Desulfitobacterium hafniense DCB-2: one gene and its partner. The protein of the gene in region 1 interacts with the protein of each later gene in a pairwise test. Links are inferred from orthologs where the notes say so. Each region holds a gene or a part of one and is shown in the gene's direction. Other genes may lie near its edges.

The links.
Region 2: the proteins of rpe (region 1) and eno interact in binary tests that used the Escherichia coli proteins (3 or more experiments, as listed by UniProt). The link is inferred for Desulfitobacterium hafniense DCB-2 from one-to-one orthologs.

The regions. Positions count from the first base shown.
Region 1 is NC_011830.1:4,080,062-4,089,806, reverse strand. Bases 6,811-9,745 are described here. They hold rpe (ribulose-phosphate 3-epimerase), read left to right. Parts: upstream 6,811-7,908; coding sequence 7,909-8,583; downstream 8,584-9,745. Other genes in these bases: hslO (Hsp33 family molecular chaperone HslO), read left to right, coding at 9,319-9,745; DHAF_RS19185 (thiamine diphosphokinase), read left to right, coding at 8,580-9,275; rsgA (ribosome small subunit-dependent GTPase A), read left to right, coding at 7,017-7,907; pknB (Stk1 family PASTA domain-containing Ser/Thr kinase), read left to right, coding at 6,811-6,980. Also shown: dual-specificity RNA methyltransferase RlmN, read left to right, coding at 1-540; DHAF_RS19225 (FhaA domain-containing protein), read left to right, coding at 537-1,340; DHAF_RS19220 (FHA domain-containing protein), read left to right, coding at 1,389-1,838; DHAF_RS19215 (Stp1/IreP family PP2C-type Ser/Thr phosphatase), read left to right, coding at 1,819-2,538; DHAF_RS19210 (FtsW/RodA/SpoVE family cell cycle protein), read left to right, coding at 2,543-3,829; DHAF_RS19205 (peptidoglycan D,D-transpeptidase FtsI family protein), read left to right, coding at 3,826-5,244; more of pknB, read left to right, coding at 5,241-6,810. UniProt on the Escherichia coli protein: Catalyzes the reversible epimerization of D-ribulose 5-phosphate to D-xylulose 5-phosphate.
Region 2 is NC_011830.1:5,027,414-5,037,058, reverse strand. Bases 3,269-6,103 are described here. They hold eno (phosphopyruvate hydratase), read left to right. Parts: upstream 3,269-3,964; coding sequence 3,965-5,242; downstream 5,243-6,103. Other genes in these bases: DHAF_RS23505 (sodium-translocating pyrophosphatase), read left to right, coding at 5,892-6,103; secG (preprotein translocase subunit SecG), read left to right, coding at 5,444-5,668; gpmI (2,3-bisphosphoglycerate-independent phosphoglycerate mutase), read left to right, coding at 3,269-3,941. Also shown: rpoN (RNA polymerase factor sigma-54), read left to right, coding at 1-10; DHAF_RS23530 (phosphoglycerate kinase), read left to right, coding at 424-1,611; tpiA (triose-phosphate isomerase), read left to right, coding at 1,642-2,409; more of gpmI, read left to right, coding at 2,406-3,268; more of DHAF_RS23505, read left to right, coding at 6,104-7,907; SsrA-binding protein SmpB, read left to right, coding at 8,100-8,570; DHAF_RS23495 (Rpn family recombination-promoting nuclease/putative transposase), read right to left, coding at 8,637-9,518. UniProt on the Escherichia coli protein: Catalyzes the reversible conversion of 2-phosphoglycerate (2-PG) into phosphoenolpyruvate (PEP). It is essential for the degradation of carbohydrates via glycolysis.

The DNA.
Region 1 (9,745 bases):
GAGGCGGTTCTCAAAGCCATCGAACTGCTCAATGATCCAGAAGGTCAGGGGATTGGGATGAGGAGAATGACCATCTCCACCAGCGGAGTAGCCCCGAAAATCCGGCAATTGGCTAAGGATAATCCTCAGGTAGGCTTGGCTGTTTCTTTACATAGTGCCCATAATACGACCCGGGATCAGCTTATTCCTATGAATCGCAAGTATCCCTTAGAGGAACTTATGGAAGCCTGCGGAGACTATACTACGCTGACGAACCGCCGTATTACCTTTGAGATCGCTTTGATTTCCGGTCAGGCAACCCTGGAAGCTGCTCAAGCAGTAGGGCATCTTTTAAAGGGACAATTAGCCCATGTGAATCTCATTCCGGTCAACCCTGTAGCGGGAACAGGAATGGCCCGGCCCACGGCCAAGGAGGTTCAGCAATTTGCCCAGAGTTTAGAGAGTATGGGCATCCCTGTTTCTGTTCGTGAAGAGAAAGGAACAGATATCGACGCAGCCTGCGGTCAATTAAGACGGCAATTGGAGTGTGAGCAGAAATGAACCTATTGGCCCGTTTTGAAGAAGTAGCGGAAAGTCTATTTACGGGTATGTTTAAAAAGAATAACAATTCTCGGCTGCAACCTGTGGAATTGGCTAAAGAACTGGTTCGCATCATGCAGAAAAACAAGCAGGTGAGCATTTCCCAGGTTTATGTGCCCAATGTTTACCGGGTTTTTCTCCACTCCAGTGATTGGAGTCCTTTTGCTAATTTTGGGGATGCCTTTTTAATTGAGCTTTCCAAATATCTGCATGCCGAGGGCAAGAAAAGCGGCTTTACTTTCTTGAGCAAACCTTCCATCGAACTTCACTCCGATGACACGGTCAAGCCTCATGAAATGTTCATCGAAGTGGATTTTGATGATTCCATCGAGGTCCTTTGGGACGACGATGACGAGTACGAAGAAGAGGCCCAGGAAGCGGTTGAATCTGTGGACTGGCGGGATCAGACCAATATCTTTCAAGGGGAACTTCCTTACAATCTCCGAAATTCCTATGAACAGAGCAGGAAAATTCGTTATGCTCTCGAAATAATTCAAGGACCGGATTCTGGAAAAACTTTCCCTTTGGAGGAAGAGACGATTCATATCGGGCGCCATGGTCAGTGTGAAATTGTCCTGCAGGATCCCGAGGTATCCCGGCGGCATCTCAAGCTCAGCAGCGACGGGGAAGACTGGGTGATTGACGACTTAGGCAGCACCAACGGAACCTGGCTCAATGGACAGAGGATTGCCAAGCAGAAAATAGGCTTGGGGGACCGGGTGGAAATAGGGCAGACGATCTTTATCCTGCGTCACCATTGAACGGGATGCTGGAGGGGTTAAGAAGGTCAGTAAAGTGCGGAGGTTTCTATGCAAGGAATTTTAGTACTGGGAAGGATACTTTTCATTGGACTAATTTATCTTTTTCTTTTTCGGATACTCACAGCCTTATTGGCTGATTTGCAGGTTAAGGGGCTGATCCGCAAGGGGGAAAAGGAATTTGGGCGCTTTGAAGTGCTCTCCGGAGGAGAGCTGTTGCCTAAAGGCCGGGTCTTTCGCATTGACCAAAAAGGCCTGAAAATAGGCCGCGGGAAAAATAACGATGTGGTTTTAGCCGATCACTTCGCTTCCATGGATCATGTCCTGGTACGGCATCATAAAGGGGTAACGACCCTGGAGGACTTAGGAAGCACCAATGGAACCTGGGTTAACGGAGAGCGGATCTCCTCCCCGGTTCAACTGGTTGCCGGAGATTATGTGAAAATTGGAAGTATTACTTTCCAATATTCGAGGTGGCAAAATGAGAGTTCTAAGCTTTAGTGAAACAGGCTGCGTACGCAAAAATAATGAGGATGCCTTCCTTGCTCTGCCGGAGTACGGTGTGTATGCAGTAGCCGACGGTATGGGCGGGCATCTGGCAGGGGAAGTAGCGGCACGGACAGCCCTGGACGAATTGATCAAGGGTGCTCCCCATCTGGGGGCCCAAGAGAATGAGGACCTGGAGAACCAGGTCAGGGAGATTTTGGTGCGGGCCAACCGGGAAGTGTATATGAGCTCGACCCGCAACCCTGCCACGGAAGGAATGGGTACGACCTTGACCGTTCTGGTCTTCAGAGAGACTAAGGTTGTCCTCGCCCATGTGGGGGATAGCAGAGCCTATGTATGGCGCAATGAGCAACTGATTCAGCTGACTCGTGATCATTCTTTAGTCGGTGAGCTGGTGCGTCTGGGACAGATCTCTTCGGAAGAGGCGGATAGCCATCCCAAGCGTCATATGTTGGTAAGAGCTGTGGGAGCCGGATGGGATGTGGAGGTGGACTCTCAGTTCCTGGAGTTGCAGACGGGGGATATCTTTTTCCTCTGTACGGATGGGGTATCCAATGTGATCAGCGATCGGGAGTTAGAGGAGGAGTTCTTGCAGAAAGGTTCATGGGAAGAGCACCTGGAGCGCCTTCATCAACTGATCATAGAACGAGGTGCACCCGATAATTTTACAGCTTTATGCTGTATTACGGAGTGACAAAATGAAAAGGGTCTGGATATTACGTCTATTAATCTTAAGTATTCTCTGGGTCGGACTGGGCGTCTTAGCCTTAGACGGCAAAGCCAACGAGCAAATCCTTTGGCAGGCGGGGGTTTTTTCGCTGCTGCTCTTAATCGGCGCAGCCCTGGAAAAACTTGTGGCCTATCAGGGGGATCCCTTTCTGTTGCCCACAGTGCAGATGATTCTGGTGATTGGACTGGTCTTTATCACCCGCATCCGCCCGGCTTCGGCCTTAAAGCAATTCTGGTGGGCTTGTCTGGGGCTGTTTATCTTTTATTGTGTCCTTTATGCTCTGCGGGATTATCGGGCCTTGGGCCGCTTCCGTTATCTTTCCGGTTTAGGTGCCGTGGTTCTGTTGCTGATCACCCTGCTTTTTGGGGTGACCCAAGGAGGAGCAACCAGTTGGCTGCATATCGGTGGTATGGGCTTTGAATCCGAGGAATTGGTTAAGGTGGCTATGCTCATCTTCTTAGCTTCTTACCTGAGTGAGCATGAAGAGGTTCTGCGTGTAGGGACGGTACAGATCGGCCGGCTTTCCTTGCCGGACTGGCGCACCCTGGGACCCTTTCTGGTCATGGGAGGATTTTCGCTGCTCCTGTTGGCTGCTCAGAAGAGCTTAGGTACAGCCCTGGTGTTCTATTCTCTGTATGTTTTGGTGCTCTATGTGGTGACGGAGCGGGTGCTTTATCTCGGTGTTGCCCTGCCTGTCTTCTTAAGTACGGGAACCTTAGGCTATTTTCTTTTCAGCCATGTTCAAGTCCGTGTTGCCACCTGGCTCAACCCCTGGGGGGATCCCAGCGGTGGCGGCTATCAAATTGCTCAATCCCTCTTTGCCATTGGCGGGGGCAAGATCCTGGGAACAGGTCTGGGCAATGGCATCGGCGCCTCTCAGGTACCTGCCGCCAGCACGGATTTTATCTTTTCCATCATTGCCGAAGAGCTTGGTTTTGCCGGGGCTATGGCCCTGCTGATGCTCTTTTTGGTGGTGGTTTTGCGGGCCTTCCACATCAGTATTCAAGCGGCAGACCGCTTTGGTCAGATTTTAGCAGCAGGTATCGGAATCCTGGTAGGGACGGAAGCCATCATCATCCTGGCCGGAGTCACCAAGCTCCTGCCCTTAACGGGAATCCCTCTGCCCTGGGTTAGTTATGGCGGAAGCTCCTTGCTTATTCACTTTTTACTGTTGGGAATTCTAGCTAATATTTCTCATGCGGAAGCTGCAGGTCCTTTGCATATCAAGAATAAAGGAAGGGAGTATGCCGCATGAAAAAAGGTTTAAGAAATGTAGCCATAGGCTTCTCCTTAAGCATCATTGGCCTGAGCTTTGGTCTTGTCTATTGGCAGGTGGCCCGTTCTGCGGAATTGATGGACAATCCCGCCAATCGCCGGCTTATTCTCATGGAGCAGCGGGTGGTTAGAGGAGGAATTTTCGACAGAAATGGCGAAGTATTGGCACAAACCGAAGTAAAAGAAGACGAGAAAACTCGAATTTACCCTAAAGGTGAAGCTTTAGAGCCCCTGATCGGGTATGCAACCCTGCTGCGCGGTTCTTCCGGGCTGGAGGCTCATCTTGGCGATTGGCTTTTGGGGATCAAAGATGCCACGGCTGAACAGACCCTGGAGCAGGTGTTCCAACTTCCCCGCCAGGGCAATGATGTGGTGCTTACCCTGGATTATGGTCTGCAGAAGGTGGCCTATGAAGGCTTAAAAGGAAAGATCGGTTCGGCGGTAGCCATCGACCCCCGCAATGGGGAAGTGCTGGCCTTAGTCAGTCAGCCCAGCTTTGATGGCAATACTGTGGATGAAGATTGGGAGAACATCAGCAAGAAGCCGGGGAGCCCTTTTCTGAATCATGCTTTTGCTCTCTATACCCCGGGCTCTACATTAAAGGTGATGACCTCGGCGGCCCTCCTGCGGGCCGGGTTGGATACAAGTGATCTCTATCATTGCACAGGTACGGCGATCATTAATGGACAAGTGATCCGTGAACAAAATGACAAGGCCCATGGCTGGGTGAATTATAATCTGGCTTTGGCTGAGTCCTGCAATACTTATTTTGCAACCTACGGTGTGCAAGCGGGCGATAAGGTTTTTCTGGAAGCAGCTAAATCTTTCGGATTTGGCCAGGAGATACCTTTTGAATTGCCGGTGAAGCGCAGTACCCTGACCAACGAAGAGGCAGTGCCCAGCCGCATGGATGATAACCTGCTGGCAGCCAGTGCTTTTGGGCAGGGGGAAGTTTTGGTTTCACCTTTCCATATGGCCTTGATCACAGCAGGAATTGCCAATCAAGGTGTGATTATGAAGCCCCACATTGTGGATCAGGTGATGGATGAGAATCAGAATGTACTTTACAGAAAAAAACCTGAACCGTGGTTAACCCCTCTGTCCTCCCAGGAAGCGGAAAGGATTAAGAGCGCCATGGTCACGGCAGTTAATGAGGGGACAGCGGCTCCCGGTGGCATTGCCGGGTTCCAGGTAGCCGCCAAAACAGGTTCGGCTGAACCGGGAGGAAATGTCAGGACCCATGCTTGGTATATTGCTTTTGCTCCGGCGGATAATCCTCAAATCGCTGTAGCAGTCCTGGTCGAGAATGGGGGTACCGGGGGAGGGGCTTCGGCGCCCATTGCCCGCGCCATCATTGAGACCGCATTAAGGCAGAAAGCAGGTGATAACTCGTGAGCAAGATATTGAGTAATCGCTATGAAATAATTGAAAAGATCGGGTCCGGCGGTATGGCCATTGTCTACAAAGCCAAGGATCTTTTATTGAACCGGATCGTCGCCATTAAAATTCTCCACGAGCAGTTTACCGCAGACGAGGAATTCGTCCGCCGTTTCCGCAGGGAGGCCCAGTCGGCAGCCAGTCTGTCCCACGCCAATATCGTCTCCATCTACGATGTGGGCAAGGACGGTGAGACGGAGTACATTGTCATGGAGCATATCGAGGGACAGAACCTGAAGGATATCATCCGCAATTATGCCCCCTTATCCACGGAACAGACCCTGGAGCTGGGCATCCAGATTGCGGAGGCCATCCGCCATGCCCATGAGCATCATATTATTCACCGGGATATTAAACCTCATAATATTCTGGTTACCGAAGACGGGCGGATCAAGGTCACTGATTTCGGCATCGCCCGGGCTGTTTCAGCAGCCACCATGACCCATACGGGAGATATCGTGGGTTCGGTTCATTACCTCTCTCCGGAACAGGCCCGGGGAATCCAGACCAACGAACAATCCGATCTCTATTCTTTAGGGATTATTCTCTATGAACTCTTGACAGGGAAGGTGCCCTACGACGGCGAGACCCCGATCTCCATTGCTCTTAAGCATTTGCAGGAATTAGCCGTCCCTCCCAGCAAGCTGAACGCCAGGGTCAGTCCTGCTTTGGAGAATCTGGTGATGAGATCCATTGCCAAATCTCCGGATCAGCGCTATGCTACGGCCAAAGATCTCTTGCAGGATCTGCGCAAAGTTCAGGCCGGCTTGCCTGTGGACAAGACGGTGGATGAGGACCAGGACTTAGAAAGCACCCGGGTCCACAGCTCGCTAAGGGCCGGAGTGAACTCAGCTTTAGCTTCCGAGGAAAAGGAAGCAGGCCGGAAAAAGGCTAAGGTCCCACTATTTCGTAAACGCTGGCCTTGGGTGGCTTTGCTGGCCTTGGTACTGATCATGGGGGGAGGCTGGGTTGCTTTATCCCAATGGTTTAATGTAGGAACCACGACGGTTCCTCCCTTGGTGGGAAAAACAATTCAGGAAGCCGGTTATTTTGCTGAACAAAAAGGTTTATCCTTAGACCCGAACACTCAGGAAGAATACAATAATGACATGGAGAAGGGGAAGATTACCCGAACCGACCCTGAAGAGGGTGCCGTTGTGAAAAAAGAACGGGGCATCAAGGTCTGGGTGAGCTTAGGTCCCGAACAAGCAAGAATTCCTAACCTTAAGACCGGAGATATCACTCAGGAAGCGGCCATTAATTTTTTAGAGAGCCAGGGTTTCAAAAGAGATAACATTGTTGCCCAGGAGGATCAAAACTCTTCTCTGCCCAAAGGCATTGTGGTGGAGCAGGATCCCGCCCCGGGTTCAGACTGGCCCAAAAATGGGAAGATCACCTTAACGGTCAGCGCCGGGAAAGTCGATGAACCGAAGCCCATGCCCAATGTCATTTCCAGATCACCGGCTGATGCTAAAGCAATTCTGGAGCAGCAGTATGAGTTAAAAGTGATCGTGGACAGTGAAAATTCCACCGAATATCCGTCGGATGTGGTGATGGCAACCGATCCTAAACCAGGTGATATGGTTAAAAAAGGAGATACGGTCAGGATCATCATTTCCCGGGGGCCGGGGCCTATAGCCTTTAATCCGGTTATTTTAGGCCATGTGGCCAAGCTGGATAAAATTGCGCAATGAAAGGCAGGACTCTTTGAGAAAGGGTAAAAGGAACGCATGATTTCTGGAATATTACTCAAGGGATACAGTGGATTTTATTATGTATTCGCGGAAGGCCGGGTATGGGAATGTTCCCTGCGCGGTCGCTTTCGCATTCGCAATCAGGGATTTCTGCCGGGAGACCGGGTAAAGATTTTACCGGGAACAGGGGATAAAGGGACGATTGAAGAAGTGGAGACCCGCCATAACTCCTTGGTCAGGCCGACCATAGCCAATGTGGATCAGGCCTTTCTGGTCTTTGCCTGTGTATCCCCTGCACCGGATCTGAACCTGCTTGATCGGCTTATCGTTCAAGTGACAGCTGCTCAGATTAAGCCCATTCTCGTTTTAAATAAAATCGACTTGGGCAGCAGGGGCGAAAGCACCGCCGAGAACACCTTTCCGGCCGATGGGCTGGATTTTTACCGGCAGCTGGGCTGCGAATTAGTTAAGGTATCGACAAAGACAGGGGAAGGGCTGGCTGAATTGCAGGAGCATATCAACGGGAAGGTAAGCGTTCTGGCCGGTCCCTCCGGTGTCGGCAAGTCCAGCCTTGTCAATGCCTTATCCCCCGGTCTGGAGTTAAAGACAGGGGATGTCAGCCGCAAGCTGAAGCGAGGCCGCCATACCACCCGCCATGTGGAGCTGATGGTTTGCGGGGAAGGGCTGCTGGCGGATACCCCGGGGTTCTCCTCCCTCTATCTTCCCGCCATGAAGAGGGAAGAGCTGACAGATTATTTCTGGGAATTTCAGGACGTAGGAGAATGCCGCTTTGCCGACTGCCAGCATCATAAAGAGCCGGATTGCGCGGTAAAAGCTGCGGTGGCATCAGGGAGAATTCAGCCATCCCGTTATGAGCACTATTGTCAGTTTTTAGAGGAAGTTATTGCAGCCGAGAGGAGATATTAGAATGATAAAAATTGCGCCCTCCATTTTATCGGCAGACTTTGCCCATTTGGGAGATCAGGTTGCCTTAGTGGAAAAAGCAGGGGCTGAAGTCTTACATATTGATGTGATGGATGGGCATTTTGTACCCAACATTACCATTGGCCCCCTGGTGGTTAAAGCGCTGCGGCCTTATTCCCAGATGCGCTTTGATGTCCATTTAATGATTGAACATCCGGAACGCTTTATTGAGGAATTCGCGAAAGCCGGGGCGGATCATATTACAGTGCATCTGGAAGCCACGCCCCATATCCATCGTGCCATCCAGCAGATTAAGGGGTTAGGTCTTACCGCAGGAGTTTCCATTAATCCGGCCACCCCTTTGGACGGAATCAAGTACATCCTCGATGAATTGGATATGGTTTTGATTATGAGCGTTAATCCGGGCTTTGGGGGGCAGAAATTTATCCCCGCGGTTCTTCCTAAGATTGAAGTTCTTCACCGGCATCTCGATCAGATGCAATCCTCTTGTGAGATTGAGGTGGACGGAGGAATCAATCTGGACACGGCTCCTGCCGTAGTCAAAGCCGGTGCCAATATCCTGGTGGCCGGAGCGGCGGTATTTGCCTGCGCTGACCCGGCCCGGGCAGTCCAAGAGCTCCGGGAAGCGGCCCAAGGCTATAAGGGTGATCCAAAGTGAGGATTGCCGTAGTAGCCAATGGCGAATGGGATCAGGAATGGGGTAAAAGAGAGCTGGCCGCTTATGACCGGCTGATCGCAGTGGACGGTGGGGGCAATCATATCGTCCGGGCAGGATTCGTTCCGGACGCTTTGCTCGGCGATCTGGACTCCGCGGAGCCTGAGACCCTGGAAATCTGCCGCCAGAAGGGAACCGTTATAGTTTGCTATCCCGCCGAAAAGGATGAGACCGACCTGGAGCTGGCCCTGGAATATGCTGTCAAGCTTATGGAGCAGGAAGAGGGGACGGTGAAAGCGGAGAAGGCAGGAGTCCAAGGCTGGGAGAGCCAGGATGTTTTCTTATTAGGAGCAATGGGCGGGCGCATCGATCACTTATTGGGGAACCTTTTTCTTTTGCAGGGCTTCTTAAAAAGGGGTGTTCGGATTCGCATGAAAGGGCCTGATCAGGAGCTTTGGCTCTTGGAGGGGCTGGGGAAGTTAACAGGGAAAAAAGGGCAAAAACTATCGGTAATACCCATAACGGCAAAAGCTGTTGTACGCACTGAGGGTCTCTATTATCCTCTTTATGATGAGATTTTGTATCGGGATTCTCCCCGAGGGATAAGCAATGTTTTTTTGGGGGAAGATGCAATAGTAGACGTTTCGGAAGGAACGGCCCTGATTGTGGTTTTGAGCCCTGACAATAGAAGATAATTTGTACATAACCCAATTGAATTGAATGAGGTTGAATAAGAAGATGAACAATAAATATGCTGATGAACTATGGCTGGGTACCCTGAGCAATGGTGAGATTCGCTGGGTTGCCCTAGGCATGACCAATACCGTGGAAGAGGCGGCCAACCGTCATCACACCACACCTGTGGCCACCGCAGCCTTAGGACGGCTTATGGGGGCATCCCTGCTTCTGGCCAGCTCTATGAAAGCAGAGGAGGCCATTACCTTACGGCTGCTTGGAGACGGTCCCTTGGGAGGAGTGGTTGCCGTAGGTAACGCTCAGGGAGAGGTGCGGGGTTATGTCCATGAGCCCCAAGTGGAGCTTCCTTTAAATCCTCAGGGAAAGCTGGATGTATCCGGTGCCGTAGGAGCCGGAGAGTTTGTCGTAAGCCGCAGCCTGAGCAATGGCGAAAGCTATACCGGAATGGTTCCCATGGTCAGTGGGGAAA
Region 2 (9,645 bases), 950 kb from region 1 along the record:
ACGCTATTAGCCGCTGGCGAGCAGCCGCAGATTGGTGCGGATGGGCAGGGATAAGGAAGGAATTTTAGAAAAGGGTGCTGAATAATAACAGTAACTCTTTTGTTACACTGCCAGAAAGTATAAGCTTGCGCTGTATACTTTCTAAGCATAAGTGCAACCAACGACTTCGCCTCATTTGAGAGCATGGGTTTAAGGCACGGCGAAGCCGGGTTTTCTTTAATATTGCCCAGGTTATGATGGGCTTGGTCTTAAGAGTAGAATTTTCCTTGGAGCGGTATACTAAGATGATAGAAAGTGCTAAACTTAGACAGGTTGAATTGATATGAAATTGCTGTTGGCATACATATAGACATAAATAGCAAGTTTAAAGAAAAGATATAGTTTAAAAACGATTAAGCGAAAGAGGAAAGGAGAAAATACTTAATGATGAATAAGAAAGGGCTTAAAGACATTGCGGTACAAGGAAAACGTGTTTTTGTGCGGGTTGATTTTAACGTACCTATGGATGACCATGGCAATATTACCAACGACACGAGGATTCGGGCGGCTCTGCCTACCATTCACTATCTGATTGACGAAGGGGCTAAAATTATCCTCGCTTCCCATTTGGGACGTCCCAAGGGAAAACCGGATCCGAACTATTCCCTGGCTCCGGTGGCCAAACGTCTTGGTGAATTGCTCAAGCGACCGGTGGCCATGGCGACCGATTGTATCGGTCCGGAGGTAGAGAAAGCAGCAGCTCAGCTGCAGGAAGGTGAAGTCCTTCTTCTAGAAAATGTCCGTTATCATGCCGAGGAAGAAAAGAATGAACCGGAGTTTGTCAAGCAATTAGCCCGCTTAGCTGAAGTGTATGTTAACGATGCTTTCGGTACAGCCCACCGGGCTCATGCTTCCACAGAAGGAATCGCTCATCATCTTCCCGGGGTGGCCGGCTTTCTCCTCCAAAAGGAAATTGAAAGTATGGGCAAGGCTCTGGAGAATCCGGAGCGGCCTTTTGTGGCCATCATTGGCGGAGCCAAGGTCAGTGACAAAATCGGGGTCATTGAGAACCTGCTCCATAAAGTGGACGCTTTGATCATTGGCGGCGGCATGGCCAATACCTTCCTGAAAGCCCAGGGCTATTCTCTGGGTAAGTCCCTGGTGGAAGGAGATAAATTATCCCTGGCTCAGGAGATTCTTGAGCAAGGGCGGGAACTCCAGGTGGACATTCTTTTGCCCCAGGATGTGGTTGCGGCCAAAGAATTTAAAGCCGATGCCCCCTATCGGGTCACCCCTGTCCGGGAGATCGCCGAGGACGAAATGGCTTTGGATATCGGACCGGAAAGTGCCGGACTGTTCAGTGCAAGAATACAAAAGGCCCGGACTATCGTCTGGAACGGCCCCATGGGTGTCTTTGAAATGGAACAATTTGCCAAGGGGACGGAGAAAGTTGCTCAGGCTGTGGCCTTATGTCCGGGTCTGACCATTGTCGGCGGTGGAGATTCCGTGGCCGCCGTAGAAAAAATGGGTGTAGGGGAGCAAATGAGCCATATCTCCACAGGAGGGGGGGCTTCCCTGAAGCTCCTGGAAGGCAAGACCCTGCCCGGTATAGCGGCACTACAAAACATCTAAACTTATCCCATCTTGAAAGGAGCTCATTTCATGGCCAAACGACATCCTATTATCGCTGGAAATTGGAAGATGAATAAAAGTCTCCGGGAGACTCAGGAATATGCGGTAAAGCTCTTAGGAGTGCTTGGCGAAGTCACTGCAATCGATGTTGTCGTGTGTGCGCCCTTTACAGCCTTAAATGTTCTCAAGAATGAGCTGGAGGAGAGCGTCATTCATATTGGGGCTCAGGATATGTTTTATGCCCCCGATGGGGCTTATACGGGAGAGATCTCTGCGGCGATGCTGGTGGATGTTGCCTGCACCTATGTCATCCTCGGACATTCGGAGCGCCGGGAAATTCTCCGTGAAACGGATGAGGAGATTGCCAAAAAGGTGAAGGCGGCCCTTAAGGCAGGGCTCACCCCCATTCTCTGTGTGGGTGAAAACTTAGCCAACCGGGAAGAAGGCAAGGCCTTTGCAATCGTGCGCGGCCAGGTGGAAAAGGATCTGACGGATCTTGCCCCAGATGATTTGAAACGGGTGGTCATTGCCTACGAACCTATTTGGGCTATCGGCACGGGTAAGACAGCCTCCAGTGAAGATGCCCAGGAGATGTGCGCCATGATTCGCTCTACTTTAGCCGGAATTGCCGGTGTGGTTGCCGATGAGGTCAATATCCTCTATGGCGGCAGTGTTAAGGCGGACAATATTGGTGAGCTCATGAGTCAGCCGGATGTGGACGGCGCTCTGGTGGGCGGGGCCAGCCTGGAAGCCGAAGGATTTGCCCAATTGGTTCAGAATGCGGTGGCTGTTCTATGAAGCCTCTGCTCTTGATGATTCTGGACGGATGGGGTTATAATCCCCAGAGCGCAGGCAATGCTGTGGCTAAGGCCCCCAAGCCCCATTTCGACAGACTGCTTGAGGAGTATCCCCATACCCTGATCGTTGCTTCCGGGGAGGAAGTGGGATTGCCCCCAGGCCAAATGGGGAACTCGGAAGTGGGGCATTTGAATATTGGGGCAGGCCGGGTGGTCTATCAGGAATTCACCCGGATTTCCCAAGCCATAAGGACCGGTGAGTTTGCCCGGAATACGGTTTTGCAGGAAGCCATGGAACGGGTCAAGGATGGGCCCAATGCTCTGCATCTGATGGGGCTGCTCTCCGATGGAGGGGTTCACTCCCATAGTGAACATCTTTTCGCCCTCCTGGCTATGGCCAAAACCATGGGGGTTAAAAAGGTATTCATCCATGCCTTGTTGGACGGCCGGGATGTGCTGCCCCAAAGTGCCAAAGGGTTCATGACCCAACTTAATAGCAAATGCCGGGAATTAGGCCTTGGCCAGGTGGCCACCGTCAGCGGCCGTTATTATATGATGGATCGGGATAAACGTTGGGAACGGGTGGAAAAGGGTTACCGGGCTTTAGTGAATGGGGAAGGTCTGAAAGCGCCTAATTCTTTGGCAGCCATTGAACAATCCTATGATGTCAGGGTCACGGATGAGTTTGTGGCACCTACAGTCATTGTCGACTCGGCAGGGGAGGCTGTGGGACCCCTTCGGGACGGTGACAGTTTTATTTTCTTCAATTTCCGCTCCGATCGGGCCCGGGAGATCTCTTATGCTCTCTTGGATGAAGAATTTACCGGCTTTGACCGGGGAAGACCTTTGCAACTCCATTATGTGTGTATGACCGAATATGACGATAAGCTGAAAGGGGCGGCCGTGGCTTTTCCGGCTCAGAACTTAGACAATACCTTGGGGGAGGTTCTGGCCAAACATCAGAAAAAGCAGCTGCGCATCGCTGAGACAGAAAAATACGCCCATGTCACCTTCTTTTTTAATGGTGGAGTAGAGGAGCCTTGTCCTGGGGAAACCCGCTGTCTTATTCCTTCTCCTCAAGTCCCTACCTATAATCTGTTGCCGGAAATGAGTGCTTATGGAATTACCGAGGAGCTCTTAAAGCGTCTGGAAAGAGAAGAGGATGAGGTGATCATTCTGAACTTTGCCAACGCGGATATGGTGGGTCATACAGGAGAGTTTGAGGCTACGGTCAAAGCCATCGCAGCGGTGGATCAGTGTATCGGGCAAATCGTTCCCCAGGTTTTAGAGCGCCAGGGAACCGTCATTATAACCGCCGATCATGGCAATGCGGAAGCAAAAGTGGACCTGCAAACCGGCCAGCCCTTAACGGCCCATACCACCAATCCGGTGCCCTTGATCCTGGTTAATGATCAGCTTAAGGGTAAAACCCTGCGGGAAGGCGGGGCCCTGCGGGATGTGGCGCCGACCATGCTCCGGCTGCTGGAGATTCCGCAGCCCCAGGAGATGACTGGAAAGTCCTTGATTTGTTGAATACTATTTAGGAGGTAAACCCTATGAGTTATATCGAAGAGATTTATGGACGGGAGATTTTGGATTCCCGCGGCAATCCTACCGTTGAGGTGGAAGTTCTTTTGGAGGACGGTTCCATGGGCCGGGCGGCTGTTCCTTCCGGTGCTTCCACAGGTGCTTTTGAGGCCGTTGAACTGAGAGATGGGGATAAAGGCCGTTTTCTGGGTAAAGGCGTTCTTCAAGCCGTAGCGAATGTCAATGAGGTGATTGCTCCGGAATTGGAAGGATTAAACCCCTTTGACCAGCCGGCTATCGATCGGGAGCTGATTGCTCTGGATGGCACTGAAAACAAGGGCAAGCTGGGAGCCAATGCTATTCTGGGGGTTTCTCTGGCGAATGCCAAAGCGGCTGCGGAATGCGTCGGGCTTCCTCTTTATCAATACTTGGGCGGGGTTAATGCCAAAGAACTCCCCGTCCCCATGATGAACATCCTCAACGGTGGTCAGCATGCCGATAATAATGTGGATATTCAAGAGTTTATGATCATGCCTGTCGGTGCCAAGAGCTTTGCCGAAGCTCTGCAAATGGGAACCGAAGTGTATCATAGTCTGAAAGCTGTTCTTAAGGAAAAGTCACTGGCTACTGCCATTGGGGATGAGGGCGGGTTTGCTCCCAGCCTGGAATCCAATGCCGATGCCCTCCTGGCTATTATGGACGCTATCCAGCGTGCCGGCTACACACCTGGCAAAGATATCGCTCTGGCCTTGGATGTAGCGGCTACGGAGCTTTATCGTGATGGCAAGTATCATCTTGAAGGAGAAGGCCTGACCAAGACGGCGGATGAAATGATTGCCTACTACGAAGAGCTGGTTGAAAAGTACCCCATCGTTTCCATCGAGGATGGTTTGTCCGAAGAAGACTGGGAAGGATGGAAAAAGCTTACCGAGAAACTGGGAAGCAAGATTCAGCTGGTCGGGGATGATCTGTTTGTCACCAATCCCGCCCGCTTGGCCAGGGGCATCAAAGAAAAATGCGCCAATTCGATTTTAATTAAACTCAATCAGATCGGAACCCTAACCGAAACGCTGGATGCCATTGAGATGGCCAAACGTGCCGGTTACACAACGGTCATCTCCCATCGTTCCGGGGAGACCGAGGATGTGACCATGGCTCATGTAGCTGTCGCTGTGAATGCGGGACAGATTAAAACAGGAGCTCCCGCCCGGACAGAACGGGTAGCAAAATATAACGAGCTTCTCCGCATCGAGGAAGAGCTGGGGGAAACCGGAGTTTACCCGGGCCATGAGGCTCTGGGCCGTTAAAGGCCATATATTGACAGCTAGGGTATAGACTATTGCCATTTGTCAAATTTTTATGCTAAAATAGCGGTACTGGCTAAAACCATAGGGAATGACCGCCACACCCTCTCTGTGTCTTAAAACAGGGGAGAAGTGGCGGTTTACCTGGTATAGGCAGGCGATTGCTTCCGATTGGTTTTCAATAGATTGAGGAGGTGAATAGGTATGGTGATTTTTCTAACCGTAATATTAGTTCTTAGCTCCTTAGGCCTGATCGCAACGGTTTTACTTCAATCCGGTGTGAGTGCAGGTTTGGGAGCTATTGGTGGTGCCAGCGAATCCTTCTTTGGGAAAAAGAAGGGCTTGGACGCTGTCTTTCAAAAAGTTAGCATAGCTTCAGCTGCAATATTTTTGCTGAGTTCTCTGGGGGTAGCCTGGCTCATGAAATAAGGCCAGGTCCCCTGCTCCCTTTATTCAGCTTCCGTAGAAATAGAAGATCATCGCAGAAAGATAATCCTTTAAAAAAAATATCCATTACCTTACCAAAATCAATAATGAACAATCCCAAGTTGTAATTTTAATGGCGCCAAACGGAAACTGAATTAGTATTTGGGGGACACCTGGCTCATTACATAATATAAAAATTTTCATTATTTAGGGGGGTTTTTTGACAATGGATTTTGCTTCAACGCCTATATGGGCTGTCCTAGCAGGTCTAGTCGGGCTGGCATTTGCCTTCTATTTCGCAAGTAGCGTTTTAAAAGAAAGCCCGGGAAATGCTCGGATGCAGGAGATTTCTCTCGCGATTCAAGAGGGTGCCATGGCATTCCTCAACCGTCAGTACAAAACACTGATTCCCTTTGTAATCATAATCTTTCTTATTCTAACTTTTTTAAAAGGCTGGCAAACGGCTGTATCTTTCCTGGTGGGAGCGCTGCTTTCCGCTGTGGCCGGTTATGTGGGCATGGGAATTACCACCCGGGCTAATGCCCGGACCACGGAAGCTGCCCGGACCAGCCTGAACAAGGCTTTGGGCGTGTCCTTCCGCGCCGGGGCGGTTATGGGTCTTTCTGTTAACGGCTTAGGTCTCATTGGGGTTGCCGCTCTTTTCCTATGGTTCCAGGATGCGGAGACCATTAACTCCTTCGCCTTTGGTGCCAGTGCCATTGCCTTGTTTGCTCGTGTCGGCGGTGGTATCTATACCAAAGCAGCCGACGTGGGTGCGGACCTGGTAGGTAAAGTCGAAGCCGGCATTCCTGAAGATGATCCCCGTAACCCTGCTGTGATCGCCGATAATGTCGGGGATAATGTGGGTGATACCGCCGGGATGGGCGCCGACCTGTTTGAATCTTATGCTGCTACCACCATTGCGGCGATGCTGATTGGCGCTGTGGCTTTCAAATCCCTAGGAGGGGGAGTTTCCGGACTTATGCTGCCGCTGATGATCGGTATCGCGGGAATACTTTCTTCGATTATCGCCAGCTTTTTCGTGCGCACCGGGGAAAATGCCAACCCTCAAACGGCTTTAAACAAAGGCTTATGGGGAACTAACCTTCTAACGGCCATTGCTTCCTACGCCATCGTCCAATTGATGATCACTGAACCTGTCCATGTCAGTGAAAGCTTAACGCTGACTGCTAACAATATATTTATTGCTATTGTCTGTGGATTGGTTGTGAATATTCTGATCGGTTTATTGACCGAGTACTATACTTCGAATCAGAAGGCTCCTGCCCAAGCTATTGCCAAAGCTTCTGAGACCGGTGCCGCCACCAATATTATTCAAGGTCTGGCTACCGGAATGAAGAGTACCGCTCTTCCTGTTGTCGTGATCTGTGTTGCTACTTATGTTTCTTTTGCAGCAGCCGGTATCTTTGGTATTGCTATGGCTGCTATGGCCATGCTTTCTACGGCCGGTATGGTTGTAGCCATCGACTCCTTTGGACCTGTTGCCGATAATGCCGGCGGTATCGCAGAGATGGCTGATCTGGATCCCAGTGTCCGCAAGACCACGGATAAACTGGACTCTGTAGGGAACACCACTGCTGCGGTGGCGAAAGGATTTGCCATCGGTTCCGCGGCCTTGACAGCTTTAGCTCTCTTTAATGCTTACTCTGAGCTTGCTCATCTGGATCGAATCGACATCCTGGTACCCACCACGATTATCGGTCTCTTCATCGGAGCTGCGCTGCCCTTCCTCTTCTCTGCTTTTGCTATGGAAGCTGTAGGTAAAGCTGCTTTCGAAATGATTGGTGAGGTCCGCCGTCAATTCCGTGAGATTCCTGGTCTTATGGAAGGAAAGGCTAAACCGGATTATCGTGCTTGCGTGGATATCTCCACTAAAGCTGCTATTCGTCAAATGATTGTTCCTGGACTCTTAGCCATCGGCTCTCCGATCCTGGTAGGATTTTTACTCGGTAAGGATGCTTTAGGTGGAATGCTGGCCGGTGGAACAGTTTCCGGATTGCTCATGGCCATCTTCATGGCTAACGCCGGTGGAGCCTGGGACAATGCCAAGAAGTATGTTGAAGCCGGAAATCTCGGCGGTAAAGGAACCCCCACCCATGCTGCAGCTGTCATCGGGGACACTGTAGGGGACCCCTTCAAGGATACGGCCGGTCCGTCCTTAAACGCCTTGATTAAGGTTATGGGTACGATTTCTCTGATTATCGCGCCGCTCTTAATTTAAAACGACTTAGGCTGGGAAGCAGGGGAGTAAGTTCCCCTGCTTCTTTTTTGCACTGAGCCGGGCAGGAAGGCTGTGGGGGAAGAGCGACTGGGCTGGACGGCGGCCTCTGCTGGAAAAAGGCGAAAGTCTATGTTATACTGAGGATCTGAAAGTTTACACTGTACGTGATAACTCATAGAGAGGAGGAGCTTTGTGGCATCTGAAGGGATAAAAGTCATCTCTGACAATCGAAAAGCCTATCATGATTATTTTGTGGAAGAGAAGCTGGAAGCTGGAGTTATCCTCACCGGAACCGAGATCAAATCCATTCGCAACGGGCGTGTCAATCTCAAGGACAGCTATGCCCGGATCGAAAACGGTGAAGTCTGGCTTTATCAGCTGCACATCAGCCCCTATGAGCAGGGGAACCGTTTTAATCATGATCCCCTGCGCAAGCGCAAACTCCTCCTTAACCGCTCCGAGATCATCAAGCTGGTCGGGAAAGTGCAGCAACAGGGCCTGACCCTGATTCCCACCAAGATTTATCTTAAGCGTGGCCTGGCTAAGATCGAACTCGGGGTCTGCCGGGGGAAAAAGAACTACGATAAACGCCAGGATATTGCCGAGCGGGATGCTAAACGTGAGATTGAACGGCACTTCCGGGATCAGGGCAAAGGATATTGAGCTGATAAAGAAAGGCTCCTCCGTGCAGTTTGAGGAAACTGCATAGGGGAGTCTTTTGCCATCCTTCTAGCTTAGTTGGCGATGTCTGATTTCTTCAATTTGCTCAATAGGCAAATCCGTGATCTCGGCGATCATATTAAGAGACAAACCTTTTTTCAGCATGGATAAGGCTATTTCGGTTTTGCCACGTTCTATTCCCTGTGCTATCCCCTGTGCCAGTCCTTGTTCTATTCCTTCAGTTTTAGCATTATCCATAGCCGACAGATGATCCCTGATGCCCTTTTCCCGCATTTCATAGAGATACCGTTCCTTATCATTCTTCAAGAAGATTTCTTCAACTGTCAAGGCTTTACCGATGGCTGGTTCACTCATGGCGATTTCCTCCAATTCTTTAGGATCTGTATTTGAGAGATACATTAACCATTTATCCAGGCGAGTCCGCGGTTTAGTACTCAGGGCTTTCCATTTCTCCAGCTCAAGAAAATGAATTTCCAAATCGCGATTCAGCCTTAGACCGGAATGGGCTTCGTACAATGAGAACATGCTATGGTAGCGTTGAGCATCAGGAAGAAAGCTGAAGTTCAGCACATTGACTGTGACTGTGCGGGCAAGGTCCTTATAAAGCATGCCGCTTTGAAGCTGGCTTTGATAGATCTTGGCCCAGTAGTACAGTGTTCTTTTATCTATATTCTTTTCGCTGGCGATTTGTACTTCGATATTGATGAGGCTGCCATCGTTGGCAACGCCTAGGATATCCAGCCTGGACATCTTATCTTTGAGATGTTCGGGGTCCAATTCCCGATCCGATAAGGTGATGTCGGTCAACTCATCTTCACCGGCGGGAGAGAGGACAGCGTTCAGGAAGCTCAGCAGAATGTCCTTGTTCTCTTGGCGACCAAAGATGTATTTAAACAGGTAATCGTTGATTCGGTTTAAGCGCTCGGCCATATACACCCCTCCAGGATCATTATATCATATCCTGGGACATTGCAATCATATTTACAGAGAGGACTTAAAAACATGTTAGATAAGTGTTTGCAGGTGATCTTTGCAATTAAATATAATTATAGTATTG